DNA from 2 places in the Ureibacillus sp. FSL K6-3587 genome. Region 1 is predicted to be linked to the other one. Evidence: a T-box and tRNA genes for the amino acid it is inferred to sense, from the RefSeq annotation. Region 1 holds a T-box; the other holds one or more tRNA genes.
The links. The T-box of region 1 lies ahead of leuS (leucine--tRNA ligase). A T-box ahead of a tRNA ligase gene usually reads a tRNA of that ligase, here a tRNA-Leu.
Positions count from the first base shown of each region.

Region 2: it has a tRNA-Leu gene. The T-box ahead of leuS (leucine--tRNA ligase) is inferred to sense a tRNA for this amino acid. The anticodon was not compared.

Region 1 is NZ_CP151969.1:2,328,363-2,343,030, reverse strand. Features, by position in the region: gene asnB (asparagine synthase (glutamine-hydrolyzing)) at 1-919, opposite strand, end outside; gene NSS77_RS11695 (NAD(P)/FAD-dependent oxidoreductase) at 1,198-2,460, shown strand; gene cysI (assimilatory sulfite reductase (NADPH) hemoprotein subunit) at 2,589-4,319, opposite strand; gene NSS77_RS11685 (assimilatory sulfite reductase (NADPH) flavoprotein subunit) at 4,333-6,138, opposite strand; gene NSS77_RS11680 (YezD family protein) at 6,170-6,316, opposite strand; gene NSS77_RS11675 (sirohydrochlorin chelatase) at 6,318-7,067, opposite strand; gene cobA (uroporphyrinogen-III C-methyltransferase) at 7,080-7,847, opposite strand; gene leuS (leucine--tRNA ligase) at 8,306-10,720, opposite strand; T-box leader at 10,854-11,063, opposite strand; gene NSS77_RS11660 (hypothetical protein) at 11,206-11,430, opposite strand; gene NSS77_RS11655 (TIGR01212 family radical SAM protein) at 11,601-12,557, shown strand; gene NSS77_RS11650 (class I SAM-dependent methyltransferase) at 12,554-13,135, shown strand; gene NSS77_RS11645 (alanine/glycine:cation symporter family protein) at 13,155-14,624, opposite strand.
Region 2 is NZ_CP151969.1:1,918,554-1,933,221, reverse strand. Features, by position in the region: gene NSS77_RS09520 (ISL3 family transposase) at 286-1,614, shown strand; gene tnpB (IS66 family insertion sequence element accessory protein TnpB) at 1,798-2,151, shown strand; gene NSS77_RS09510 (IS66 family transposase) at 2,155-3,774, shown strand; tRNA gene NSS77_RS09505 (tRNA-Leu) at 4,105-4,187, opposite strand; tRNA gene NSS77_RS09500 (tRNA-Cys) at 4,212-4,285, opposite strand; tRNA gene NSS77_RS09495 (tRNA-Gly) at 4,291-4,365, opposite strand; tRNA gene NSS77_RS09490 (tRNA-Gln) at 4,374-4,448, opposite strand; tRNA gene NSS77_RS09485 (tRNA-His) at 4,535-4,610, opposite strand; tRNA gene NSS77_RS09480 (tRNA-Trp) at 4,628-4,701, opposite strand; tRNA gene NSS77_RS09475 (tRNA-Tyr) at 4,713-4,797, opposite strand; tRNA gene NSS77_RS09470 (tRNA-Thr) at 4,805-4,880, opposite strand; tRNA gene NSS77_RS09465 (tRNA-Phe) at 4,895-4,970, opposite strand; tRNA gene NSS77_RS09460 (tRNA-Asp) at 4,983-5,058, opposite strand; tRNA gene NSS77_RS09455 (tRNA-Met) at 5,065-5,141, opposite strand; tRNA gene NSS77_RS09450 (tRNA-Val) at 5,158-5,233, opposite strand; tRNA gene NSS77_RS09445 (tRNA-Glu) at 5,238-5,312, opposite strand; tRNA gene NSS77_RS09440 (tRNA-Ser) at 5,325-5,417, opposite strand; tRNA gene NSS77_RS09435 (tRNA-Asn) at 5,426-5,500, opposite strand; rRNA gene rrf (5S ribosomal RNA) at 5,517-5,632, opposite strand; rRNA gene NSS77_RS09425 (23S ribosomal RNA) at 5,764-8,690, opposite strand; tRNA gene NSS77_RS09420 (tRNA-Ala) at 8,826-8,901, opposite strand; tRNA gene NSS77_RS09415 (tRNA-Ile) at 8,924-9,000, opposite strand; rRNA gene NSS77_RS09410 (16S ribosomal RNA) at 9,077-10,629, opposite strand; gene NSS77_RS09405 (nucleotidyltransferase-like protein) at 10,953-11,828, opposite strand; gene NSS77_RS09400 (YgzB family protein) at 11,961-12,314, shown strand; gene perR (peroxide-responsive transcriptional repressor PerR) at 12,514-12,960, opposite strand; gene NSS77_RS09390 (D-2-hydroxyacid dehydrogenase) at 13,159-14,103, opposite strand; gene bcp (thioredoxin-dependent thiol peroxidase) at 14,109-14,585, opposite strand.

The DNA.
Region 1 (14,668 bases):
AAATGTCGGACAATTCTTTTGCATGATCCGTTTCATTGAACATTTTTTCATAGTTTTTAAATCCGACAGAGAAGGAGTTGTTTGGACGCAAAAGGGCTGTAACATAGCTTGAGTCAATTCCTCCCGATAAGAAAGAACCGACTTTTACATCGCTGATTTTGTGGGCTTCAACGGACTCTTTCACCGTTTTGCGGATTTCTTCCACATAGTATTCAAGGGTGTTGTCTTTCGCATGATATTTTTTATCCCAATACTTTTCCATTTTGGAAATTTTGCCGTCCCGGATAATCATGTAATGGGCCGGACGCAATTTATAAACGCCTTTAAAAAACGTTTCGTCCATTGCGGAATATTGGAATGTCAAATACGGACGCAACGCATCTTTGTTCATTTCTTTAATAAAAGCCGGGTGAGGTAAAAAAGATTTGATTTCGGATCCGAAAATGAATGTATTGTCTTTTGTATGGTTTGTGTAATATAAAGGTTTGATTCCAAAACCGTCCCGGGCAAGCATCATTTGATTGCGGTTCTTGTCCCAAATGCAAAAAGCGAACATGCCGCGCAATTGTTTGACAAATTCTTCTCCGTATTCCATGTAGCTATAAATGAGCACTTCACTGTCGGATCTTGTTTTAAAATTATATCCTTTTTCAATCAATGTTTCCCGCAACTCTTGGAAATTGTAGATTTCCCCGTTAAAAACCAACACGATGCTTCCATCTTCGCTATAAAGAGGTTGGTTCGCCGCATCGGACAAATCGATGATGCTTAACCGGCGAAATCCAAGGGACACTTTCTCATCCACGTGCTTGCCGCCGCTGTCCGGACCCCTATGGATAATTGTATCCATCATGCGTTCAATTGTTTCGTGATGATCTATTTCTTCTGTTCCATGTATATATCCAATAAATCCACACATATTTTTTCGCCTCTACTTTCTGCATAACAAGAATATTTTATCAGAAATTTTTCCGTAATCATACCGAATTATGATTATAAAACGATTCATTTCAAGATTCAATGAATCTTCTCAATTGTACTAAACTGGACAGAACTATACAATTTTCCTATGAAATCAGTTTTTCTAGATTCTCAATTTTTAAGCATCCCTTTGCCTGAATGAAAGAATTTTTTCTTTCCCCCTTCTTCTGTGTATAATATGGTCAGAATAAAACTAGACGAAAGAGAGAATCAATTATGTACGATTGCATAGTGATCGGCGGAGGGCCGTCCGGACTCATGGCGGCCATTGCGGCGGGAGAACAAAAGAAGAACGTATTGTTGATCGAAAAAGGCAACAAACTCGGAAGAAAACTTGCCATATCCGGAGGCGGCCGCTGCAATGTGACAAACCGTTTGCCGGTGGATGAAATCATCAAACATATACCAGGCAATGGCCGATTCCTTTATAGCGCCTTTTCCATTTTCAACAATGAAGACATCATCCTGTTTTTTGAACGTTTGGGTGTGCCTCTGAAGGAAGAAGACCATGGACGCATGTTTCCGGTTTCCAATCGCGCCCAGGATGTGGTGGATGCCTTGACGAAAGAATTGAAACGTTTGAATGTGGAAATCCGGTTGCAAACAGCGGTGAGCAAATTGTTGATGGATGATGAGAAAGTGTTGGGGGTTCGTCTTCAGGATGGTTCTGAAATCCGCAGTAAAACGGTTATTTTAGCGGTTGGAGGAAAAGCGGTGCCACAAACGGGATCCACCGGGGACGGTTATGCTTGGGCTGAACGGGCTGGCCATACAGTGACGGAACTGTATCCAACGGAAGTTCCCATTACCTCGAAAGAACCGTTTATTCAATCCCGACAGTTGCAAGGGTTGGCATTAAGGGATGTGGCGGTTTCCGTATTGAATAAAAAAGGAAAACCGGTTGTAACCCATCAAATGGACATGCTCTTTACCCATTTTGGTCTAAGCGGGCCCGCCATATTGCGTTGCAGCCAATTTGCCGTAAAAGAAATGAAAAAAAATGGCGGTGCGCCTGTCCAAATCCGTATCCAAACATTGACGGAATTCAACGAAGAAACCTGCTTCCAATATTTGAACCAGCTCGTAAAAAAAGAACCGAAAAAATCGGTGAAAAATTTATTCAAGCTTTTGGCGCCCGAAAGATGGTTATTATTTTTACTTGGGAGATGCGGAATAGACCCATCCAAACCTTGCGCGGAAGTCTCCCAGGAACATTTACGAAAACTGGCCCATGAATTGATTGCCTTTACGATGGATGTACATGGGACGCTGCCGTTGGAAAAAGCCTTTGTCACTGGCGGCGGGGTGTCGATCAAGGAGATCGATCCTAAAACAATGGCTTCCAAGAAAAAGAAAGGATTATATTTTTGCGGTGAAATATTGGATATCCACGGCTACACCGGGGGATTCAACATCACAAGCGCCCTTGTGACCGGCCGTATTGCAGGAATGAATGCGGGAAAGGAAAGCAGTCATTAAAAAAGCTTCCGCCATGTCAATTTCCAAGGGGTTTTTATTTATAAACAACATGGCGAATACATGAATTGACGCAAAAAGCAGGAAAATCGAATCCCTTTCATGACATGGCAGAAGCGATATTAAGTTGATTATACGTTTGATTTTTGTTTGTGGAAGTCTCTTCCATCCGTCACAGCCTCAATATAGCCCGCACGGATGACGAAATCCCCGAAATGTTCCCCTTCAAGCCGCTCTTTTGCATAATGTGCAAAAATCGGTCTTAAAGTCGCTAATATTTCTTCTTCTCCGATGTTTTCTTTATACATTTTGCTGAGCCGTGTGCCTTCGAAACTTCCTCCCAAATGCAAGTTGTATTTTCCTGGCCCTTTTCCAATGAATCCAATTTCCGCCATGGCCGCTCTTGAACATCCATTCGGACATCCTGACATGCGGATGACGATGTCTTGATCATATAAGCCAAATTCCTTCAACATCGGCTCGATTTTTTGGATGAGGGTTGGCAAGTAACGCTCAGACTCCGCCATGGCCAATCCGCAAGTCGGCAGAGCGACACAAGCGATGGAATTCCGGCGGAGAGCCGAATAGTTTTCGCTTTCCGTCAATTGATATTTATCAATGATTTGTTGAATGCTTTTCTTCGCTCTTGGACTTACATTGGCAATGATCAAATTTTGGTTTCCGGTAAAGCGGAACTCGCCCTTATGGATTTGCGCGATTTCACGAAGGGCGGTTTTTAATGGGTAACCTTCGAAATCCCGGATCCGGCCGTTCTGGATAAATAGGGTGAAGTGATATTTTCCGTCATCCCCTTTCACCCAGCCGTAACGGTCGCCGGTATGTTCAAAATGGAAGTCGCGCACTTCTTCAAATTCATAACCTAACCGCTTTTCGATTTCTTTTTTCACATTTTCCAAACCAAGGCGGTCGATTGTATATTTGAAGCGGGCTTGTTTGCGGTCTGAACGATTGCCATAGTCACGCTGTACGGTCATAATTTTTTCGCAGACGTCCACAATTTTATCTTTTGGCACAAATCCTACCAATCTCGCCAATTGTGGATATGTTCTCGTATCGCCGTGGGTCATCCCCATTCCGCCGCCGATTGCCACGTTGAAGCCGACCAATTCATCGTTTTCGATGATGGCGATCAGACCGATATCTTGTGAGAATACATCCACATCATTGGCAGGCGGTACGGCAATGCCGATTTTGAATTTGCGCGGCAAGTAAAGGGCACCATAGATTGGTTCCTGCTCTTCCTGTGTATCCACAACCTTCTCGTGATCCAGCCAGATTTCATAATAAGCGTTGGTTCTTGGAAGGAGATGCTGACTGATTTTCGTTGCATAATCCGATACTTCTTTATGCAATTTTGATTGATATGGATTGGCGTTGCACATCACATTGCGGTTCACGTCGCCGCACGCGGCAATCGTATCGATCAAAACGCTGTTTAATTCTTTCATATATTTTTTCATATTCCATTTTAAAATGCCGTGGAATTGGATCGTTTGACGGGTCGTGATTCTTAATGAACCGTTGCCGTATCGATCCGCCAATTCATCCAATTTGATCCATTGGGCAGGTTTCGCGACACCGGCCGGTAAACGTAGACGCACCATAAATTGATAGGCGGGTTCCAATTTTTTTCTTTCCCTCTCCACTCTCTCATCACGATCGTCTTGCATGTAGCTTCCGTGGAATTTTAATAATTTATTGTCCCAATCAGGAATGGCGGCTGATAGTTCATCTTGAAAGGATTCCGCCAATGTTCCGCGCAAATAGTTGCTCGCTTTCTTTACTTCCTCCACATCACTTGGTTTTCCCTCTTGCGGTGGTAACACAATTTTTTTCGTCACGTATGTTTCCTCCTTAGTAAACATCCCGCTGATAACGTTTTTGTTTCCGTAATTCTTCTAAATATTCCCGTGCTTCTTCTTCGGATTTGTTGCCTTGTTCCTGGATGATTTGCACGATGGCTTCCTGCACATCTTTCGCCATTTCTTTGTCTCCGCAGACATAAACGGCGGCGCCTTTTTCCAACCATTCATAAAATTCTTTCGCTTTTTTCAGCATTTTATGTTGCACATACACTTTTTCCTCTTGATCCCGGGAAAAAGCGACGTCCAGTTTCGTAAGCACTCCGGATTTCAACCAACCGAGCCATTCTTTTTGATAGAGGAAATCGGTCATGAAATGTTGATCCCCGAAGAACAGCCAATTTTCGCCCGAAGCGCCCCGCTCTTCCCGCTCCTGAACGAAAGCACGGAAAGGAGCGACACCGGTACCTGGTCCAATCATAATGATTGGTGTTTCATCGTCCGGAAGTTTGAAGTTCGGATTTTTTTGTACATACACTTGTACTTGATCGCCCACATCCAACTGATCGGCGATATATGTTGAGCAAACCCCATGTCTTTCCCTTCCGTCCACTTCATAACGGACAACGCCGATTGTCACATGGGCTTCATCAGGATATGCCGATAAGCTGCTTGATATGGAGTATTGGCGGGCGGGCATTTTTCTTAGGCAATTGACGAACGTTTGGGCATCCCATTGGAATGGACCGAATTGGGTTGCAACGTCCAGCAGATCGCGGCCTTCAATGTATTGTTTTAAAGCTTCCGGGTCTTCAAGTAGAGCATGGAATTTTTCATTCTCTGTAAATTCCGCAAGCTTTCTCATCAACGGTTTGGTCAACAGCGTGATTTCCAATGTATTCAATAACGCTTCTTCCAAAGAAAGAGTTGATTCATCTACGACAACTTGCTCCCTTGGATCAAATCCTAATGAGGCAATTAACGAATCAACGAGATGTTTATTGTTGAACGGTATAATGGCCAGACAATCCCCGGGTTCAAAGACTATTCCTGAATCCTCCAGCGAAAGTTCCAAATGGATTGTTTCCTTGTTGGAACCTCGCCCGTTCAAGTTGATTTTTTCAATGATTTCCGCATGGAAAGGGTTTTTGCGTGAATACTCCTTCACTTCCTGCAATGTTGTCGCGGCCGCTTCCTGAATATTGGCGGGAGCTGCGGCAGCTTCTCCCAGCAATTTATCTTTTACAGCCTCAAACCATTTTTCTGCCGGTTCCGCATAGTCAAGATCACAGTCCACCCGTTCCACCAGTCGCTTTGCTCCCAATTTTTCAAGCTGCAAATCGAAATCTTTTCCCGTTTGGCAGAAATATTCATAGCTGGAGTCTCCCAAAGAGAGAACGGCAAAAGTCACATGATCCAGTTTTGGAGCCCGCTTTCCGTGCAAAAAGTTGTGGAAGGAAATCGCATTATCAGGCGGCTCCCCTTCGCCATGGGTACTTGCCACAATGAGCAAATATTGAACTTTTTTCAATGCGTTTGTTTTAAAATCGCTCATTGAAGAAACCGTGACATCAAGGCCCAATTGCTGCAGCTGGTTGCCATATTTTTCAGCGAGTTTTTGTGCATTCCCTGTTTGACTGGCATAAAGAATCGTTACATGTTTTTTTGCCGGTGACGGTGACTGTACAACGGATGGTGATGCTATTTTTTCCACAGGAGCATCGATAACGGCAATGCCCGTTGTTGCAGTTAAATATCCAGTAAGCCAAATTTTTTGCTGTGGTGTCAATGTTGGCAATAATTCATTCAACTGCTTCACTTGTTTTTCATTAAAAGGACTATTGATGACTTCTAACACACTACACACCTCTGCGAATAAATGATTTTCTTTACTTTAATCGGATCTTTTCGTTTTTTTCGATTTGAATAATAAAATTGTCCTGCACAACTAAAGTGATGGAGCCATAACTCATTGTGCTAAGCATTTTTTTCAAGCTTTCCACCGCTTTTTCAAAATTTTGCTGTTTTTTATCCATTTCAATCACTCCCCACAAATGAATATAACGATTCTTCAATTCTCTCAATCAATACTTGGCGTACGTTTTCGTCATACCCTAAACAGCCGCATAACACAACTTGCTCAGAAAACCCTTGTTGTGCAACCTTTTTCTGGATACTTAATTTCAACAACCCGGTAAACAGCAAATACGGGATGATATACACCCGATTTTCGCTTTCACTTAATGTCAGTATTTTTTCATCGAAGGATGTGCCGTTGCCATACAGAAAGCAAGTATCAACTTTGGCGTAATCGTATGTTCGTTGAAGGAGCTTGGCAATGCGCCCTAAATCCCTTTGTACGCTTGGATCGCTGCTTCCTCGTCCAATCAATAAAATGTCGGTTTCATTTGGAATCATTGGTCCTTGTTCCAACACCCGATTGTGCAGACTGTGAATCAGCTTTTCATGAACTCCAAGCGGTTCTCCGATTGAGAATGTAACATTAGGGAATAATGCTTTGGCTTTTTCAATTTCCTGCGGGATATCGACTTTAATATGATTTGCCGAAAGCAATAAAATTGGGATGACTGCAATGCTTGTGGCACCTTTTGAAACACAAAGCTCAACCCCTTGCAGAATGGATGGTTCAGCCAGTTCCAAAAAACAATGTTCCTGGATTTCCACATTGAAATGGGGCTTCACGGATTCAATGAACCGGATCGCCTCCCAGTTTCCTTCTTTTACCCGGCTGCCATGAGCCACATACAACAATGCCTGCAATTTCATCCCTCCGTTTGATTACACCGTCTCCCGCAAAGCCTGCTGATATTGTTCAAACCATGCAATTTTTTCACGCATTTTTACCACTTCCCCCACAATGATCATTGCGGGATTTTGGATTTTTTCTTTTTCAGCTATCTCTACAATCGTCTCTAAAGTACCGGTCACCACTCTTTGATGGTTGGTAGTGCCCCATTCAATTAAAGCGATAGGAGTGGTCGGATTTCGCTTATATTTCATTAATTGTTCCGTAATATATGGCAAATTCCCAACTCCCATATAAATCGCCAACGTATCTACGGATTCCGCCAACCCCTTCCAATTGATCCCTTCGTCTTTCCCCTCTTTCAAATGACCGGTGGTGATGGCGAAACTGGAGCCCAGTTCCCGATGGGTGACGGGAATCCCTGCATAGGCGGGTGCAGCAATTCCGGAAGTGATGCCCGGCACAATTTCAAAAGGAATGCCTGCATCCCTCAATACTTCCGCTTCTTCCGCCCCACGGCCAAAGACGAAAGGATCGCCGCCTTTTAATCTTGTTACAATTTTTCCTTTTCTTGCATGCTGCACCAGTAATTTGTTAATTCTTTCTTGGATCACATGATGCAATTTTGGTAATTTTCCTACAAAAATAAGTTCAGCACTTGGTTTTGCATAAGAGAGCAACTCTTTTGATACGAGGCGATCATATAAAATGACATCCGCCTGTTGAATACATTTCAGTCCTTTGACCGTAATCAAATCCACGCTTCCAGGACCAGCCCCTACGATATATACTTTTCCCATTTTATTCCCTCGCATTTTATATTAATCTTTCAGCCAATATAAACTAAAACATTGAATTCTTATTGGTAAACTTAGTATTTGTGTTTTTTATATATTACGAAAAGATTCCCTGTTTTTTCAATACCTTTTTGTAAAAAAAAGAAAATTAATAAAATTTGATTACATTCGTTAATTCTGAATTGTTACCGGAGCCACACCATGCCGTTTTCTCAGTGCACAACCCCTTTGCAGCAGAAAAGGCCGCAATATTCCTCTACATTCAACGAATGTTTCATCTGGAATATTACGGCCTCTAGTTTGTCTAGTCAGCACTTCAAATTCTTAGTAATTTGATATAAATAATAAGTTTGATAATGTCATAAGTCAATAGAATTTTTCATAAAACTGATAATTTAGTAAGAATTCATGAAAAATAAAACATGACTCGAAAAGTATGGCACCTTTCGAGTCATGTTCAATTATTTGACAACAATATTCACAAGTTTTCCTGGAATCACAATCACTTTTACAATTTCTTTCCCATCAATATGCTCTTTTACTCTTTCATCTTCTTTTGCCACTTGCTCCAATTGTTCTTTTGCAGCATCTTTTGGCACTGTTACTTTTGAACGCACTTTACCGTTGACTTGAACAACGACTTCCACTTCATCATCAACCAGTTTCGCTTCATCGTATGTTGGCCAAGGTTCATATGTAATGGTCTCATTATGACCTAAAATTGACCAAAGCTCTTCACCGAAATGCGGTGTGATTGGATAAAGCATTTTTACAAAGCCTTCCGCATATTCTTTTGGAACCACTTCGACTTTGTAACATTCATTGATGAACACCATCAATTGGGAAATGGCTGTATTGAAGTGCAAGTGATCGAAGTCTTCCGTCACTTTTTTCACCGTTTGATGGTATACTTTTTCCAATGTTTTATCATCGGATTCCTGGATTTTATTAGAAAGTTTTCCATCCTCCGCAACAAATAGTCTCCATACGCGCTCCAAGAAGCGTCTCGCCCCATCAAGGCCTTTCGTTGACCACGCAACCGAAGCATCAAGAGGTCCCATGAACATTTCATATAAACGCAATGTATCCGCACCATGGCTTCGTACAATATCGTCCGGATTTACCACATTGCCTCTTGATTTGGACATTTTTTCGTTGTTTTCACCTAAAATCATGCCTTGGTTGAACAATTTTTGGAATGGTTCTTTTGTTGGCACCACCCCAAGGTCATATAAGAATTTATGCCAGAAGCGGGCATATAACAAGTGAAGAACGGCATGTTCCGCCCCGCCAATGTAAATATCCACCGGCAACCAGCGTTTCAGCAATTCTTCGTCCGCAAGTTTTTCTTTGTTGTGCGGATCGATATATCTTAAGAAATACCAGCTGGAGCCTGCCCACTGAGGCATTGTGTTGGTTTCCCGGCGGCCGCGTTTTCCTGTTTTCGGATCGACCACATTCACCCACTCTTCGATGTTGGCAAGAGGGGATTCCCCAGTTCCGCTCGGACGGATATCTTTTGCTTTCGGCAATCTTAGCGGCAATTCTTCCTCTGGTACCGTTGTCATCGTACCATCTTCCCAGTGGATGACTGGAATTGGTTCACCCCAATAACGTTGGCGGCTGAATAACCAGTCTCGAAGACGGTAAGAAACTTTTTTCTCACCTACGCCTTTTTCTTCCAACCATTCAATGGCTTTCTTAATCGCCTCTTCTTTTCCTAAACCGTTCAAGAAATCGGAATTGATGTGTGGCCCATCTCCTGTAAATGCTTCCTGTTCAATATTTCCGCCTTCCAAAACAGGAATGATCGGCAAATTGAATTTTTTCGCAAATTCATAGTCGCGTTGGTCATGAGCAGGAACCGCCATGATGGCACCAGTTCCGTATGAAGCGAGCACATAGTCGGCAATCCAAATCGGAATGGCTTTTCCATTTACAGGATTGATTGCATACGCACCAGTGAATACACCTGTTTTTTCTTTCGCCAAGTCTGTACGTTCCAAATCGGATTTTGTTTGAACTTGCGCAAGATAAGCTTCCACTTGTTCCTTTTGTTCAGGAGTTGTGATTTCATTTACCAATTCATGCTCCGGTGCAAGAACGCAGTAAGTTGCTCCGAAAAGGGTATCCGGACGGGTTGTGAACACGCGGAATGTTTTGTCCGTCCCTTGCACTGTAAATGTAACTTCGGCACCTTCCGAACGGCCAATCCAATTTCGTTGCATTTCTTTGATGCTTTCAGGCCAATCGAGTTCATCCAAATCTTCCAATAAACGGTCTGCATAGGCCGTTATTCTCAACATCCATTGTTTCATCGGTTTGCGGATGACAGGATGACCGCCGCGTTCGGATTTACCGTCGATCACTTCTTCGTTGGCAAGCACGGTACCGAGGGCCGGACACCAGTTCACAGGCACTTCGTCAATATACGCTAAACCATGTTTATATAATTGGATGAAAATCCATTGAGTCCATTTGTAATATTCCGGATCCGTTGTATTGATTTCCCGATCCCAGTCATATGAAAAACCAAGTTCCTGAATTTGTCTTTTAAATGTCGCAATATTTTTTGCCGTGAATTCTGCAGGGTCGTTTCCTGTATCCAACGCATATTGTTCGGCTGGAAGACCGAATGCATCCCATCCCATTGGATGAAGCACATCGTAGCCTTGCATGCGTTTAAAGCGGGATAATATATCCGTTGCCGTATAACCTTCCGGGTGTCCCACATGAAGACCTGCTCCTGACGGATAAGGGAACATATCCAATGCATAAAATTTCGGTTTTGAATCATCGTTTAATGTTTTAAACGTTTTATTTTTCGCCCAATATTCCTGCCATTTTTTCTCAATCTCTCGATGATTGTAAGTCATGGGTATATCCTCCTTGATTTAATGTATTGCTGCCTTTTTTGATAAAAATGAATTTTGTATTACCAGATTATCCTAAAAAGTGCCAGAATTAACGGAATATTTGAAAAATAAAAAAACTCGCCCCAACCCGAAGAGAAGGGACGAGAGTTTTCACTCCCGCGGTACCACCCAAATTAGTGACACATGCACTCAGCTCATAACCTTAACGCGGTGAACGGTTTTAACTACTTGCTTCGCTAAAACAGACTCAAAGGCGAGTTCGATCCGTCCGCTTACTAGCTTCCACCGGCCGCTAGCTCTCTGCAAAGCTTCAGAATCTACTATTCCTTCTCCTAGTCGGACATATTTTCAATGTATATATTTTAATGGAAATATTAAAAATATACAAGTCCTATTGTAGTATGACAATGCCGGACCAATAAACATTTTAGACTAAATTTTTCTTTACCGCCAGTCTCCCCACCATCATTTTCTAAGTCCACACATCATTCTGTATTTCTCCTCCTGATTTCCTTCAGCAAATTGGAAACGATCCGGACAATGAAAATGACTGCCCCTATCAATCCGATGACGCTGAATGCAAAAAACAAAGAATGTTTAAAAAAGCCAAAAATCATGCTGAAAATATAGAGCACAAAGAAAAGGATGAATCCAATAAAATTTTTGCCTCCAATAATTTGTAAGATCAATTGGAATACTCCTTTTGCCATTTTTACTTCCTATTATATCCAATATTGTGAAAATTATTATAAAGTACACGGTATGACTAATCAGATTACATCACAGATTTTTCAGTGTTATAATGTGTTATGGTATTCCACGCAATTTTACGGTTTGAGCAACTATAGCTTTCGGTGAATACCAGTAAGGAGTGAAACCATTGACAGAACAACAATTTCCATTCCCTTCCGACGGGAAACGTTATTATACATGGAATCGCTATTTGCGGGACGTGTTCGGACAAAAAGTATATAAAGTTGCGTTGGATGCAGGTTTCGACTGTCCGAATCGGGACGGCACCGTCGCCTTTGGCGGCTGCACTTTCTGCAGCGCGGCCGGCAGCGGGGATTTCGCCGGCGACCGGGTGGATCCGATTCCTGTTCAATTCGAAAAAATTAAAGCGAAAATGCAAAATAAATGGAAAGACGGTAAAACAATGGCCTATTTCCAGGCTTTCACTAATACCCACGCTCCGCTTCCGGTCATCAAAGAAAAATTTGAAGCGGCCCTGAATTGCGAAGGGGTCATCGGTTTGAGCATCGCCACCCGCCCCGATTGCCTGCCGGATGATGTTGTGGAATATTTGGCAGAACTGAATGAAAGAACTTTTTTATGGGTAGAGCTTGGCTTGCAGACGGTCCACGAAAGAACGGCCAACTTAATCAACCGCGCCCATGATTATCAAACATATGTTGAAGGGGTGGAAAAACTCCGCAAACATAACATTCGCGTTTGTACCCACATTATCAACGGCCTGCCGCTCGAGGATTACGATATGATGATGGAAACCGCACGGGAAGTGGCAAAATTGGATGTGCAGGGCATCAAAATCCATCTATTGCATCTGTTAAAAGGCACGCCGATGGTCAAACAGTACGAAAAGGGCATGTTGCGTTTCCTTGAACGGGATGAATATATCAAACTTGTGGCAGATCAATTGGAAATTCTTCCTCCAAATATGGTGGTCCACCGCATTACCGGCGATGGTCCGATCGAATTGATGATCGGTCCGATGTGGAGCGTCAATAAATGGGAAGTGTTGAACGGCATCGATGCGGAATTGGAGCGGAGAAATTCCTGGCAAGGAAAATATTATCAAGCGGAAGTGAACGGATAATGCTGGAGCGGGTATTGCCTTACGCAAAAACATTGCTTTCCTCGGTGATCACTGAAGGGGATACCGCCGTTGATGCCACTGCGGGAAATGGCCATGACACGCTGTTTCTTGCACAACTGGTGGGGGATTCCGGTGCCGTTTATGCCTTTGATATCCAGCAGCAAGCCGTGGATGCAACCATCGGGCGTTTAAAAGAGCATGGACTGGAAAAAAGGGCTCACGTCATTTTAGATGGACATGAACATCTTTCCAAATATGTGCATGGAGAAGTGGCCGGAGCCATTTTCAATTTGGGCTATTTGCCAGGAGGAAATCATGACATCATCACCAAAGGGGAAACAACCATCTCCGCCATTCAGCAGCTGCTTTCGAAATTAAAAATCGGCGGCATCATCGTTTTGGTGATTTATCACGGACATGAAGGCGGAAAAGAAGAAAGGGATGCGGTCATCGAGTATGTGAGTCAGCTGCCTCAAAAATATGTTCACGTACTCCGCTATGAATTTATTAATCAAAAAAACGATCCTCCATTTCTCATCGCTTTGGAAAAAATGAAAAAACTGCCGGACCCTGAATAAAGGTCGGCAGTTATTTTATTTATTTTTCATTATTTTGATTTTGTTTCAATCGCTCAACCCAAAAATCTGCATTTTTGATTCCCAACTTGATTGGATCAAACACCGGATCTTTTCCTGCTTTTCTTTGTTGCTCATAATCTCTTAAGGCAACAAAGGTCGGTTTCGCTAATATGATAATTCCGATTACGTTCGTCCATACCATCAAACCAAGACCGATGTCCCCCAAGAGCCATGCCAAATCGGATGTTCTTACGGCGCCATAGAATGCGGATGCAAGAAGGACAAATTTTAAAATCCAAGTAACAACCCCTTCTGTCCGGCCGGAGAATAGATAAGCGACGTTTGTCTCTGCAATATAGTAGTATGCCATTAATGTTGTGAAAGCGAAGAAGAACAATGCGATTGCAACAAATGCAGAACCGAAGTTATTTAATCCCGGAAACGCTCCGGTTACTGCAAGCTGAGTAAATTCAGTATAAGAATGGCCAGGCACATGTTCCACAATCAATTCCCCATCAGCGCTATTCACATTCGTGTTATATGTGCCCATGAATAATATCATTAATGCCGTCGCGGAACATACAAGCAATGTATCAATATAAATGGATGCCGCCTGAACCAAACCTTGTTTGACCGGATGGGATACTTCCGCTGCAGCCGCCGCGTGAGGTCCTGTACCTTGACCGGCTTCATTGGAATAAACCGCACGTTTTACCCCCCAAGCGATGGCGGCACCAATCATTCCACCGAATGTGGCATCCACATTGAAAGCGCTGCGGAAAATCAACCCGAACACTGCAGGCACTTCGGAAATATTCATAATAATTACGATGAACGCTACTAAAATATAGGCAAGCGCCATAAACGGAACGATGATTTGAGCGGCGTTGGCAATCCGTTTAACCCCACCGATAATTATGAAACCCAATAAAACAATCGTAATTAAACCGGTAATCCATGGAGAGATGTCAAAGGCATTATCCATTGCGCTGACAATGGCATTGGATTGAACCCCAGGCATCAAAATGGCCATCGCCAAAATGGCGGCAATCGCAAACACGACTCCGAACCAGCGCTGTCCTGTTCCTTTTTCCATGTAATACGCCGGCCCACCGCGATAGATTCCCAATTTTTTTGTTTTATATATTTGAGCGAGTGTCGATTCCACATAAGCGGTTGATGCACCGATAAAGGCCGTGACCCACATCCAAAATACCGCACCAGGTCCACCAAAGGCAATGGCACTGGCAGTACCGATAATGTTACCTGTGCCTACACGTCCCGATAAAGCCACCGTCAATGCCTGGAATGATGAAATTCCGGCATCGGATTTTTGCCCTTTAAACATCAGGACAAACATTTCTTTAATTTTTCGGATCTGAACAAATCTGGTCAAAATGGAAAACACAAGTCCTACGATCAAAATCCCATAAATCATGATAGGACCCCAAAGGATATCATAAATCCAGTTCAAAGCATTTTCTACCATACCCACACCCCTTTGAAATTAAATTGAATAATTTTTACTATTTT
Region 2 (14,668 bases), 410 kb from region 1:
TTGTCAAAAAAAGAACACCTCCTCTGTAATTGTTACTTTCATCTTACAGGGAGGTGTCATTGATTTATAGGCGTTGTTTGATTTCGGGCTTACTATTTATCTCCTATATTTCGGGCTTACTTGACAAAGAACCATATTATAGAGCCTATAAATCGGCTCTATAATATTTGGTGTTGGTGAGTATAAACCAGCACCAATTTTTTTGAACAAAAAAAAAATGAGACAGTGACAAAACTCTGGTAAAATGTAATCGCCAAAACACATTTTCCAAAGGAGTTGTGTCACATGTCTCACCATCATTCTATACGAAACCTACTCAATATAAAAGACAAAAATATCACATTTGATGAAAATTTTTGTGCAGAAGAACTCATTAAAGGGGTCCAATCAAAAGTCTTTTATGGCCAATTAACTTACCAACCAAAAGCTTGTTATGCTTGTGGACATGTCTTTGATGTTCAAATCATTAAACACGGTTTTAAAACGTCTCTCATTAAAATGCCTAGCATTTCAGGTTTTCATACCTACTTAAAATTGCGTAAACAGCGTTATTTCTGTAAACATTGTCATTCCACGTTTACTTTAAAAACGAGCGTCGTGGCTAAAAACTGTTGTATTTCCAACAATACTAAAGTAGCGATTGCTTTAAACGCCAAAGATAAAATATCCGAAAAAGATATTGCGATGAAACATAATGTTTCTCATGCCACTGTCAGTCGTGTCATTGACAGCTTTTATAGCTATTATCAACCAAATGTTCACTACCTTCCAAAGCATTTGTGTTTTGATGAGTTTAAATCAGTGAAATCCGCAGCTGGAGCGATGTCCTTTATTTTCTGCGACTCTGAAACGGGGGAGATGGTGGATATCGTGGAGGACCGGAGATTACATGTCCTCAAAGAGTATTTCTTACGGTATTCCAAGAAGGCGAGAGATGCGGTAAAAACGATTGTCATCGATATGTACAGCCCTTATATTTCCTTAATCCACGAAGTTTTCCCTAAAGCGGAAATCGTACTCGACAAATTCCATATCCTCCAACTATTTAGCAGAGCTTTAAACAAAACGCGCATCAACGTCATGAATCGGGATAAAAAGAATTACAATAAATTAAAAAAATACTGGAAGCTCCTTCTGAAAGATCAAACAAAACTTGATTATAAGAACTATAAATATCATCGTTGCTTTAAAAAGCATATGTGTGAGGTGGAGATTCTCCACTATCTCATTGATTTAGATTCTGAATTAAAAGCGTCCTATGAGTTATATCAATACGTGCAACATTGCATAAAAATCAAAGACTTTGAGCTCCTAAAGAAAACATTAGAGAATAAACAAAATATCGTTTCCAGCTATATGAAAACCGCCATCAAGACAATCAACAAATACATCAATTACGTGGAGAATACGTTGAAATATGATTATAACAACGGCATTTTAGAGGGGATTAATAACAAAATCAAAGTGATTAAACGCATTTCTTTCGGTTATCGATCCTTCTATCACTTTAGAAACCGAATATTCGTAAGCCCGAAATCAAACAACGCCTATAAATCAATGACACCTCCCTGTAAGATGAAAGTAACAATTACAGAGGAGGTGTTCTTTTTTTGACAACGGAAAAACTCAATATCGTGCCTGTAAAATTAGAGTCCAAATCTGATCCAACTCCATCCCCAGCAAGTCGTGGTCCACTCAGACCAATATGCGTCATTCAATCCAATCAGTGTAAAATCTCCTTCTACCCCGGTGTCAAACCTCAATTACTTCAAGCGGTTATCAGGGAGTTGAATCGAAATGATTCATGATTTTACAAAATGCAAAAATATCTATATCATTTGCGGTCATACAGATATGCGAAAAGGAATCGACGGTCTAGCAACGCTAATTCAGGATTCATTCGAACTCGATCCATACAGCGAGGCAATCTTCTTGTTTTGCGGTCGAAGGAAAGATCGTTATAAATGTTTATACTTTGATGGAGATGGCTTCGCTATGCTTTATAAACGATTGGATAATGGCAAACTCCAATGGCCACGAAATAAAAATGAAGTTCGTCGGCTCACGCAACAACAACTTCGTTGGTTACTTGAAGGACTCACAATTCATCAACCGAAAGCCATACAAAAATCTAAAAAAGGTGTCTTTTAACCAATGATTACTAGTGATATAATCAAGACATTATTGAATTTGGACGGAAATGTGGTGAATGATGTGAGCAATGATTCGAATGAAAAATTAATTCAATTATTAGAAGAACAACTCGCGCAATCCAATAAGAGAAATGAAGAACTGTTGAAACAAATTGAATCGTTGTCACAACAAGTTCGCTATTTAACAAAGCTTCTTTATGGCTCAAAATCAGAAAAATCAAAGTACCAAGCTCCAGATGGACAATGTTCTTTATTTGATGATGACTCTTTTTTTAACGAACCTGAGCACACAGAAGAACAAAGCACGGACACTGTTACCTATACAGTTGTTCGTAAAATACATAAAAAGAAACGAAACGATTTCTTCGTGGATGGTTTAGAAATTGAAGAAATTCATCATCACCCTGAAAACTTACAATGCGAGTGTTGTCAATCTCAGATGACAGAGATCGGCAGCACGATTGTTCGTGAGGAAGCAAAATTTATACCGGCTATTGTGAAGCGTGTTCGACATATCGAACACGCTTATGAGTGCAGGAATTGTAAAAAAGATCTCAGCAAAAATTCACAAATCAAACGAGGCAAAGCACCACAACCAGCGATTCAACGAAGTATTGCTGGACCAACGGTCTTGGCAAAAATCATCTACGATAAGTTTGTTCAATATTTACCTTTATATCGCCAGGTAAAGGAATGGAACCATTATGGTCTCCTTACAAACGATAAAAATTTATCGAACTGGGTGATTCGAATCGCGGAGGATTGGCTTCATCCAATCTACCATCGTATGAAAGAGCTCCTTATGAAAAAATCAATTCTTCATATTGATGAAACATACGCTCAAATACTCAACCGTTCGGATGGAAAGTCGGCTCAGTCTAATGCTTATAACTGGGTATTCCGAAGCGTTGCTTCTCAAGGGCCGACCATCGTCATGTTTCATAGTGCGTTATCGCGAAGTCGGGAAGTTTTAAAAGACTTCGTGGAAAAGTTCAAGGGAACCATCATTTGTGACGGATATTCTGCATACGCTGGTTTACCTAACGTCACATTCGCCAATTGTTGGGCACATGTGCGTAGAAAATGGCTAAAAGCCAACAGTAAAAACGCCGAAAAAGGTGTAGAATATTGTAATCGACTCTACGAATTGGAACGAAAGTTTAAGAAACTTTCACCAAGCAAACGTCGAAAAGCACGAAAAAAATATTCCAAACCGATTGTGGAAGAATTCTTACAATGGGTAGATGAATCTCCTTTTTACGGCAAAAGTGCCCTTGCGGAAGCGGCAAACTATACCTTGAAACATGCCGAAGGTCTAAAAGCATTTCTATATGACGGTCGAATTGCGATTGACAATAACCCAGCAGAAAATGCGATTCGTCCGAGTGTGATTGGTCGGAAGAACTGGCTTTTCTCTGTGAGTGAATTGGGAGCTGATGCCAATGCCGTTTGTTTGAGTTTAGCTGAAACGACAAAAGCTAATGGAATTGATTTCTATCAATACTTGGTCAAAGTATTGACAGAACTCCCAAACCTCCCAATCCATCAGCAACCAGAAATAATCGATCGCTACTTGCCTTGGTCTAAAAATATACGTGAATCATGTGCAATAGCAAAATAGCCCTCAATCTGAAAAAATTCAAGATTGTAGGGCTATTTGTCATGCGTACTAATAGGTACGCTTTTTTAATCCCTGTTTTAAGTTTTTCAATGCGTCATTTGAATTCGGGCTTACGAATATTCATTACCCAAAACTTAGCGAAAATAAAAACAGCTTAGGGGAACCTCGAATTTCCCCTAAGCCATCCGATTACATATTACCAAATAATGTCACTAAAATTTATTCACCAACACCATTTGACAAAGAACCTATAAATCTTATTCCGTATAACAAAAAAACGTTTCCCAAATTATCAGGAAACGTTTTTTTGGAACTTACTTTAATCATGGATGCCGATGGTGGGAGTCGAACCCACACTCCTTTTGGGAACACGATTTTGAGTCGTGCGCGTCTGCCAATTCCGCCACATCGGCGTAATATTATTTTTTTGTCTCATTTGGAGGCGGCTACCGGATTCGAACCGGTGATAAGGGTGTTGCAGACCCGTGCCTTACCACTTGGCTAAGCCGCCAACACTGGAGCGGAAGACGGGACTCGAACCCGCGACCCCCACCTTGGCAAGGTGGTGTTCTACCACTGAACTACTTCCGCATACTTGATGGCTGGGGTACCAGGATTCGAACCTGGGCATGACGGAATCAAAATCCGTTGCCTTACCACTTGGCTATACCCCAATTATATCATATAAAATCCTTATATTCTATATTGGTGGAAACCTAATGGAATCCTTTTTTATTTTCGAATCCATTTTCAGTTTTTATGGGGCGACTGATGGGAATCGAACCCACGAATGCCGGAGCCACAATCCGGTGCGTTAACCACTTCGCCACAGTCGCCATCATGTCTGGTTCATTGGCAGGGGCAGTAGGAATCGAACCCACACTGAAGGTTTTGGAGACCTTTGTTCTACCATTAAACTATGCCCCTGTAATATCAGATGGTGGAGGGGGGCGGATTCGAACCGCCGAACCCAAAGGGAACGGATTTACAGTCCGTCGCGTTTAGCCACTTCGCTACCCCTCCGAAAGTATGGTGCCGGCGAAAGGAATCGAACCCTCAACCTACTGATTACAAGTCAGTTGCTCTACCAGTTGAGCTACGCCGGCATTTATTTTCAAAATGGTGGGTTGGGGCGGAATCGAACCGCCGACACGAGGATTTTCAGTCCTCTGCTCTACCGACTGAGCTACCGACCCACTATTTTTTAATGGCGGTCCCGACGGGACTCGAACCCGCGATCTCCTGCGTGACAGGCAGGCATGTTAACCACTACACCACGGGACCACTCTTTGGTTGCGGGGGCAGGATTTGAACCTGCGACCTCCGGGTTATGAGCCCGACGAGCTACCAGACTGCTCTACCCCGCGATAATAAGTATTTTTATGGTGGAGGATGACGGGATCGAACCGCCGACCCTCTGCTTGTAAGGCAGATGCTCTCCCAGCTGAGCTAATCCTCCATATTGGTGACCCCTACGGGATTCGAACCCGTGTTACCGCCGTGAAAGGGCGGTGTCTTAACCACTTGACCAAGGGGCCAATCCTTAATAATGGCGGAGAGTAAGGGATTTGAACCCTTGAGACAGGTTATCCCCGTCTACACGATTTCCAATCGTGCTCCTTCAGCCACTCGGACAACTCTCCAAGAAGCATGGCTCCGAAGGTAGGATTCGAACCTACGACCAATCGGTTAACAGCCGATTGCTCTACCACTGAGCTACTTCGGAATGATTCTATTTTCAAGCCCAGCGACGTCCTACTCTCGCAGGGGGAAGCCCCCAACTACCATCGGCGCTAAAGAGCTTAACTTCCGTGTTCGGTATGGGAACGGGTGTGACCTCTTTGCTATCATCACTAGGCTTGTTTTCTCACCGAAAGACAAATATTATTATATCATATTTCGTTTATTTGTCAAGTATTTATTTGAATTTTTTTAGTAGTTGAGAGGTTGTTCTCTCAAAACTGGATAACGGCATTGAAAGCTTTTCTTTTGGTTAAGTCCTCGATCGATTAGTATCCGTCAGCTCCACACGTCACCGTGCTTCCACCTCGGACCTATCTACCTCATCGTCTTTGAGGGATCTTACTTGCTTATGCAATGGGAAATCTCATCTTGAGGGGGGCTTCATGCTTAGATGCTTTCAGCACTTATCCCGTCCACACATAGCTACCCAGCTGTGCCTTTGGCAAGACAACTGGTACACCAGCGGTGTGTCCATCCCGGTCCTCTCGTACTAAGGACAGCTCCTCTCAAATTTCCTGCGCCCACGACGGATAGGGACCGAACTGTCTCACGACGTTCTGAACCCAGCTCGCGTACCGCTTTAATGGGCGAACAGCCCAACCCTTGGGACCGACTACAGCCCCAGGATGCGATGAGCCGACATCGAGGTGCCAAACCTCCCCGTCGATGTGGACTCTTGGGGGAGATAAGCCTGTTATCCCCGGGGTAGCTTTTATCCGTTGAGCGATGGCCCTTCCATGCGGAACCACCGGATCACTAAGCCCGTCTTTCGACCCTGCTCGACTTGTAGGTCTCGCAGTCAAGCTCCCTTATGCCTTTACACTCTGCGAATGATTTCCAACCATTCTGAGGGAACCTTTGGGCGCCTCCGTTACCTTTTGGGAGGCGACCGCCCCAGTCAAACTGTCCACCTGACACTGTCTCCCAAGCCGATCAGGCTTGCGGGTTAGAATTTCAGTACAACCAGGGTAGTATCCCAAGGGCGCCTCCAGGGAAGCTGGCGCTCCCCCTTCTACGGCTCCTACCTATCCTGTACAAGTTGCACCGAAATTCAATATCAGGTTACAGTAAAGCTCCACGGGGTCTTTCCGTCCTGTCGCGGGTAACCTGCATCTTCACAGGTACTATAATTTCACCGAGTCTCTCGTTGAGACAGTGCCCAGATCGTTACGCCTTTCGTGCGGGTCGGAACTTACCCGACAAGGAATTTCGCTACCTTAGGACCGTTATAGTTACGGCCGCCGTTTACTGGGGCTTCAATTCGGAGCTTCGCTTGCGCTAACTCCTCCTCTTAACCTTCCAGCACCGGGCAGGCGTCAGCCCCTATACGTCACCTTGCGGTTTTGCAGAGACCTGTGTTTTTGATAAACAGTCGCCTGGGCCTATTCACTGCGGCTCATCGGGGCTTGCACCCCAATGAGCACCCCTTCTCCCGAAGTTACGGGGTCATTTTGCCGAGTTCCTTAACGAGAGTTCTCTCGCTCACCTTAGGATTCTCTCCTCGACTACCTGTGTCGGTTTGCGGTACGGGCACCTCCCGCCTCGCTAGAGGCTTTTCTTGGCAGTGTGAAATCAGGAACTTCGCCTCCTAAGAGGCTCCCCATCACCGCTTGGCGTTATGGGAAGCGGATTTGCCTACTTCCCCGCCTTGCGGCTTGGACACGCGCGACCAACGGCGTGCTTTCCCTATCCTCCTGCGTCCCCCCATTGCTCAAACGGCGGGGAGGTGGTACAGGAATATCAACCTGTTGTCCATCGCCTACGCCTTTCGGCCTCGGCTTAGGTCCCGACTAACCCTGAGCGGACGAGCCTTCCTCAGGAAACCTTAGTCATTCGGTGGATGGGATTCTCACCCATCTTTCGCTACTCATACCGGCATTCTCACTTCTAAGCGCTCCACCAGTCCTTCCGGTCTGACTTCTGCGCACTTAGAACGCTCTCCTACCACTCGTGCGAAGCACGAATCCACAGCTTCGGTGAACCGTTTAGCCCCGATACATTTTCGGCGCAGCGTCACTCGACCAGTGAGCTATTACGCACTCTTTAAATGATGGCTGCTTCTAAGCCAACATCCTGGTTGTCTAAGCAACGCCACATCCTTTTCCACTTAACGGTTACTTTGGGACCTTAGCTGGTGGTCTGGGCTGTTTCCCTCTTGACCACGGATCTTATCACTCGTAGTCTGACTCCCGCGTCTAAATAGCTGGCATTCGGAGTTTGTCTGAATTCGGTAACCCGAGGTGGGCCCCTAGTCCAAACAGTGCTCTACCTCCAGTATTCGTTACGCGAGGCTAGCCCTAAAGCTATTTCGGAGAGAACCAGCTATCTCCAAGTTCGATTGGAATTTCTCCGCTACCCACACCTCATCCCCGCACTTTTCAACGTGCGTGGGTTCGGGCCTCCAGTGAGTGTTACCTCACCTTCACCCTGGACATGGGTAGATCACCTGGTTTCGGGTCTACGACCACGTACTCTTTCGCCCTATTCAGACTCGCTTTCGCTGCGGCTCCGTCTCCTCGACTTAACCTTGCACGTAATCGTAACTCGCCGGTTCATTCTACAAAAGGCACGCCATCACCCGTTAACGGGCTCTGACTACTTGTAGGCACACGGTTTCAGGTTCTCTTTCACTCCCCTCCCGGGGTGCTTTTCACCTTTCCCTCACGGTACTGGTTCACTATCGGTCACTAGGGAGTATTTAGCCTTGGGAGATGGTCCTCCCGGATTCCGACGGAATTTCACGTGTTCCGCCGTACTCAGGATCCACTCTGGAGAGGATGGATTTTCGACTACAGGGCTGTTACCTTCTACGGCCGTCCTTTCCAGAACGGTTCGTCTAACCCATCCTTTTGTAACTCCGTATAGAGTGTCCTACAACCCCAAGAGGCAAGCCTCTTGGTTTGGGCTGTTCCCGTTTCGCTCGCCGCTACTCAGGGAATCGATGTTTCTTTCTTCTCCTCCAGGTACTTAGATGTTTCAGTTCCCTGGGTGTGCCCTCTTAACGCTATGAATTCACGTTAAGATACTGCTCCATTACGAGCAGTGGGTTGCCCCATTCGGAAATCTCCGGATCAAAGCTTACTTACAGCTCCCCGAAGCATATCGGTGTTAGTCCCGTCCTTCATCGGCTCCTAGTGCCAAGGCATCCACCGTGCGCCCTTACTAACTTAACCTAAAAATTAAGAGCTTACAGTAAATTTCTTGCTTTCAATGTCGTTTATCCAGTTTTCAAAGAACAACAGCAATATTCCAAAGCTGGTATAACCACGAGATGGATTGTTTCATCTACGAAAGTCATACGGAATATATGGTGGAGCATAGCGGGATCGAACCGCTGACCTCCTGCGTGCAAAGCAGGCGCTCTCCCAGCTGAGCTAATGCCCCGTATTTTAGTTTTATTATATTATGGTGGGCCTAAATGGACTTGAACCATCGACCTCACGCTTATCAGGCGTGCGCTCTAACCAGCTGAGCTATAGGCCCATCCTATCGTTAACTTCGAGGGAATGAACCCTCAAAACTGAACAACAAAACGCGCTTTCCGTTTTATAATCCTTAGAAAGGAGGTGATCCAGCCGCACCTTCCGATACGGCTACCTTGTTACGACTTCACCCCAATCATCTGTCCCACCTTCGGCGGCTGGCTCCCGGAGGGTTACCTCACCGACTTCGGGTGTTACAGACTCTCGTGGTGTGACGGGCGGTGTGTACAAGGCCCGGGAACGTATTCACCGCGGCATGCTGATCCGCGATTACTAGCGATTCCGGCTTCATGCAGGCGAGTTGCAGCCTGCAATCCGAACTGAGAGTGGCTTTTTGGGATTCGCTCCCCCTCGCGGGTTCGCTGCCCTTTGTACCACCCATTGTAGCACGTGTGTAGCCCAGGTCATAAGGGGCATGATGATTTGACGTCATCCCCACCTTCCTCCGTATTTGTACGGCAGTCTCCTTAGAGTGCCCAACTGAATGATGGCAACTAAGGACAAGGGTTGCGCTCGTTGCGGGACTTAACCCAACATCTCACGACACGAGCTGACGACAACCATGCACCACCTGTCACCGCTGTCCCCGAAGGGAAGGCCATGTCTCCATGGCGGTCAGCGGGATGTCAAGACCTGGTAAGGTTCTTCGCGTTGCTTCGAATTAAACCACATGCTCCACCGCTTGTGCGGGCCCCCGTCAATTCCTTTGAGTTTCAGTCTTGCGACCGTACTCCCCAGGCGGAGTGCTTAATGCGTTAGCTGCAGCACTAAGGGGCGGAAACCCCCTAACACCTAGCACTCATCGTTTACGGCGTGGACTACCAGGGTATCTAATCCTGTTTGCTCCCCACGCTTTCGCGCCTCAGCGTCAGTTACAGGCCAGGAAGCCGCCTTCGCCACTGGTGTTCCTCCATATCTCTACGCATTTCACCGCTACACATGGAATTCCACTTCCCTCTCCTGCACTCAAGTCTCCCAGTTTCCAATGACCCTCCCCGGTTGAGCCGGGGGCTTTCACATCAGACTTAAGAGACCGCCTGCGCGCGCTTTACGCCCAATAATTCCGGACAACGCTTGCCACCTACGTATTACCGCGGCTGCTGGCACGTAGTTAGCCGTGGCTTTCTAGTAAGGTACCGTCAGGGCGCAGCCAGTGACTGCTGCGCTTGTTCTTCCCTTACAACAGAGCTTTACGATCCGAAGACCTTCTTCGCTCACGCGGCGTTGCTCCATCAGGCTTTCGCCCATTGTGGAAGATTCCCTACTGCTGCCTCCCGTAGGAGTCTGGGCCGTGTCTCAGTCCCAGTGTGGCCGATCACCCTCTCAGGTCGGCTACGCATCGTCGCCTTGGTAGGCCGTTACCCCACCAACTAGCTAATGCGCCGCGGGCCCATCCTATAGTGATAGCAGAACCATCTTTCAACCCCGAAGCATGCGCTTCGGTGTGTTATCCGGTATTAGCACGCGTTTCCGCGAGTTATCCCGGTCTATAGGGCAGGTTACCCACGTGTTACTCACCCGTCCGCCGCTAACCAATTAAAAAGCAAGCTTTCTAATTGGTCCGCTCGACTTGCATGTATTAGGCACGCCGCCAGCGTTCGTCCTGAGCCAGGATCAAACTCTCCATAAAAGAAAAGTTGATTAGCTCAAAAATATTGTTCAAATTTAGTTCTGTAACGAGGGTTACGAACTAAAATTTGCGCGTCTGTTGTTCAGTTTTCAAGGTTCGTTCTTTACCGCTTTTTTAACAGCGACTTTTATAATTTAACATATCTGTTTTTTTGTGTCAACAACTTTTTTATCAAGTTGCTATTTAACTATAACTTTTATCGTTTAGCGACGGTAATTATAATACAACGATCAATTATAGAATGTCAATACTTTTAGCGAAAAAATTTCGAGGAAAAATAAAACTATTTAACCTCGAAAATTTCTTATTTCAATCAAAAAATATTATTTTAAAGTATCATTGATTCTATAAAGGCGATGATCGATAGATTCATTTTTGGAATGAATTCTCTCAACAATAATATATCCTTTTTCAATTAAAAATTCAATGAAAAGCTCCAATTCTACCGAATAAAATTTAAGTTCTTGATGATTATGCAAATCTTGAATTGTCCAAAGTTCCTTTGATTGCATGATTTCCATAATGTGTTCCGAGCAAGATTGAACTTTGGAATTCATGGAAAACTCGATTGCCAAAAACAATAACTCCAATCGCTTTTCAATCGATTCTCTGCTTGTCACCAGCTCTTCATACAATTTATAAACAGAAGGTTCCAATTTTTTCACCTGTGACCAGACAGTCACTTCCGGATATAAGCCATTTTCGATAATTGATAATCTGGCCAAATATTGAAGGGACTTCACCACATGATGATACGCATCCAAATGATCACCGCGCTGAAAAAATTCCTTCCCTTCAGTGTAGCTTCTCAATAATTTCGCAAATTGGATGCCGGCTTTGATCTTTCTCCCGTAATAAGAAAAATCCTCCAATTCCATTTTTAAATTACTCAAGTATTCATTCCGTTCAAACATCACTTTCCCATGAAAAACCCAATCTACAATTCGCCGGTTTTTTCCTATATATATCCACTTGTTCAACAATTGTTCTGTAATGACATGCATAGCGACTTTATGGTTTTCATAGCAATAGTGCTTTGTAAAAATAGGTAACTGGGCCTCTTTAACAATGATTAATAGGATCGTATCAAATGTATCTGTCAAGTTGATTTGATCTTCCCGTTTATTGACAAGAATTACTCCCAAGGTTTCAGGTTGACTGGCACGTTCTTGATAAATTGAACGCAGAATATAGTCCATGAATAGTCCTCCTATATAGCGATTACGTTAATTTCTTTCGACATCAAGAATAAGAATCCTTCTTTTTTTCTTTCTATTTCTACATTGTTCTCAGCTATGTTATATTAGAATCAAGATTAGGAGGGCACTCTGATGAAAAAAAGATATTCAAGCAAAATCAATAAAATACGTTCCTTCGCACTTGCACTCATATTCGTCGGATTTATCGTCATGTACGGTGCCGTGTTTTTCAAAAATAACGTCGTGTTAGTGCTTATTTTTATGTGTTTGGGTTTATTATGCATCATCGCCAGCACAGTCGTATACCTTTGGATAGGAATGTTATCCACCCGGGCAGTGAAAGTTGTCTGTCCAGGCTGCGGCAAAGAGACGAAAATGCTGGGACGCGTGGATATTTGCATGCATTGCAATGAACCGTTGACTTTGGATCCGGCACTGGAAGGCAAAGAATTCAACGAAGAATACAATAGAAAATCGAAAAAATAACCATAAAATATGAGTAGGAAAATGTATTCCTACTCATTTTATTTTATGGGTTTGAAAAGAATGCCCAAGAGTTTAAAGTCCCATATTCCATATCAAATAGGTTTCGATTTGTAATCTTCCCGAGTACCAAAGGCTATGAGATTGGCCCCTCAATCAAGACATTTAAAAAACCTAGCAACCAAAGTTACTAGGATTCTTTTTACAGCACTTGCTTATTTTTTTGTTCTAGACAGTCAGGGCAAGTTCCATAAACTTCAAGGCGGTGAGAATTAACTTTATATCCAGTAACATGAGATGCAAATTGTTCGACTTCTTTTAACGCCGGATAGTGGAAGTCGGTGATTTTCCCGCAGCTTTCACAAATCATATGGTAATGATCATTTGTTACGAAATCAAAACGGCTTGCTGCATCGCCGTATGTCAATTCCTTGACCAAACCGGCCTCGCGGAATACGCGCAAGTTGTTGTATACAGTCGCAACACTCATGTTTGGAAATTTACCTTCTAATGATTTATATATCTCATCGGCAGTTGGATGCGTCATTGAATTGATCAAATATTCCAGTATAGCATGACGTTGTGGAGTAATTCTTACGCCCGTTGCCTTTAACGTGTCTAGAGCATTTTTCAACTGCAATTCAGACATCGTCATGCACCTCTTTTCAAGAATTATTAATTAATAATTGTTATAATTAGTGTAACTGAATATTTGGATATCGTCAACTTTTAAACATGCTGAAATCACATACAATAACATAATTTTCTCAAAAAATAGTCCTATATTCAATATACTTCCTGATAAAAAATAATCACTATGAAAACGTACAATTTTTCTATAAAAAATTTAATATCCCCTCAATATGTCCATCTTGTTTTCGATATCCCGTTCGCCGTTCATCCATTTTCTTAAGCTCGGTTTGAATATTTCAAAACTGCGCTCCAAATATCTGGAAGAACGGCTTGAAATATGCGGAGAAATCGTTACGTTATCCATTTCCCAAAGCTTGCTGTCCCTTGGCAGCGGCTCTTCTTCATACACATCCAACACCGCATGGAAAATTTGCTTTTCCTCCAACGCTTTGATCAAATCTTCCGTTCTGACCAAATCTCCACGGCCGAAATTCATAAAGATGCAACTGTCTTTCATTAATGTGAAGTCTTCATAAGTCAACAAATATCTTGTTTCATTTGTGCTTGGCAGAATGGAGATGACGATATCCGCTTTCGGCAACAGGTCTTTCAACTTATCGATAGTATGTGTTTCGTTCATATAAGGCGCACTTTCCCCGTTGCGGTTGAGTCCGATCGTATAGACATCAAACGCCTGAAGCATGCGCCCCACTTCTCCGCCAATAGCCCCCGGACCTAAAATCAGGGCGGTTGAACCATTTAATTCGTACAATTTGGTCTTCTGGCTCCAAATTCTTTCTTGCTGATTTTTATAAATGAATGGCAGCGCCCTTTTAATGGAAAGAAGATGTGCAAGAATCGATTCCGCCATCGGTTTTTTATGTATGCCGCGCACATTGGAAACGACAATGCCCCGTTCGGCAATGGCCCGGTGCGGCATTTTTTCAATCCCGGCGGAAGCGACAAAAATCCATTCCATTTTTTGGGCAATCTTGATTTTTTCATCATCCAAATCTTCCCCGTAAGTCACAAGCACTTCCGCTTTCGCCAATTCTTCCTCATCAATTTTTTTATGAAAAACGAAGTCAACTTCCGGAAAATCTTTTACCAATGAATCTTTCAAATCCGGTCTTGGATCAAAAGTGAAATAAACTCTCATATCTCTTACTCCCCTTCGATTTCCCTCAAATAATTCAATACTTCTTCAATATGATTTTTCACGCGGACTTTTCTCCATTCCTTGATGACAACCCCATTTTCATCAATCAGAAATGTTGAACGTTCAATCCCCATGTATTCTTTGCCATAATTTTTCTTCAACACCCAAACGCCGTATTTTTCGCATACTTCATGATTCTCATCAACCAATAAGGAGAAGGGCAAATCGTATTTTTCAATAAATTTTTGGTGCCTTTCCGCCGAATCTGTACTTACCCCCAAAATGACCGCGTTCAGGTCCGCGAAAGACTCATAATGGTCGCGGAAATCACAGGCTTCCGTTGTGCACCCTGGCGTCATATCTTTTGGATAAAAGTAAAGAACAATTTTCTTTCCTATAAAATCACTGAGGCTGACCGGTTCCCCTTTTTCATTCATAAGAGTAAATTCCGGCGCTTTTTTATTCACTAAAGATTCGCTCATGAAAATTCCTCCTTTTCGTCTATCCTACCGAACCAGGGAAAATGTTTCAAATTCTTTGGCGTAATATGCCAAAGAAGGCTAAA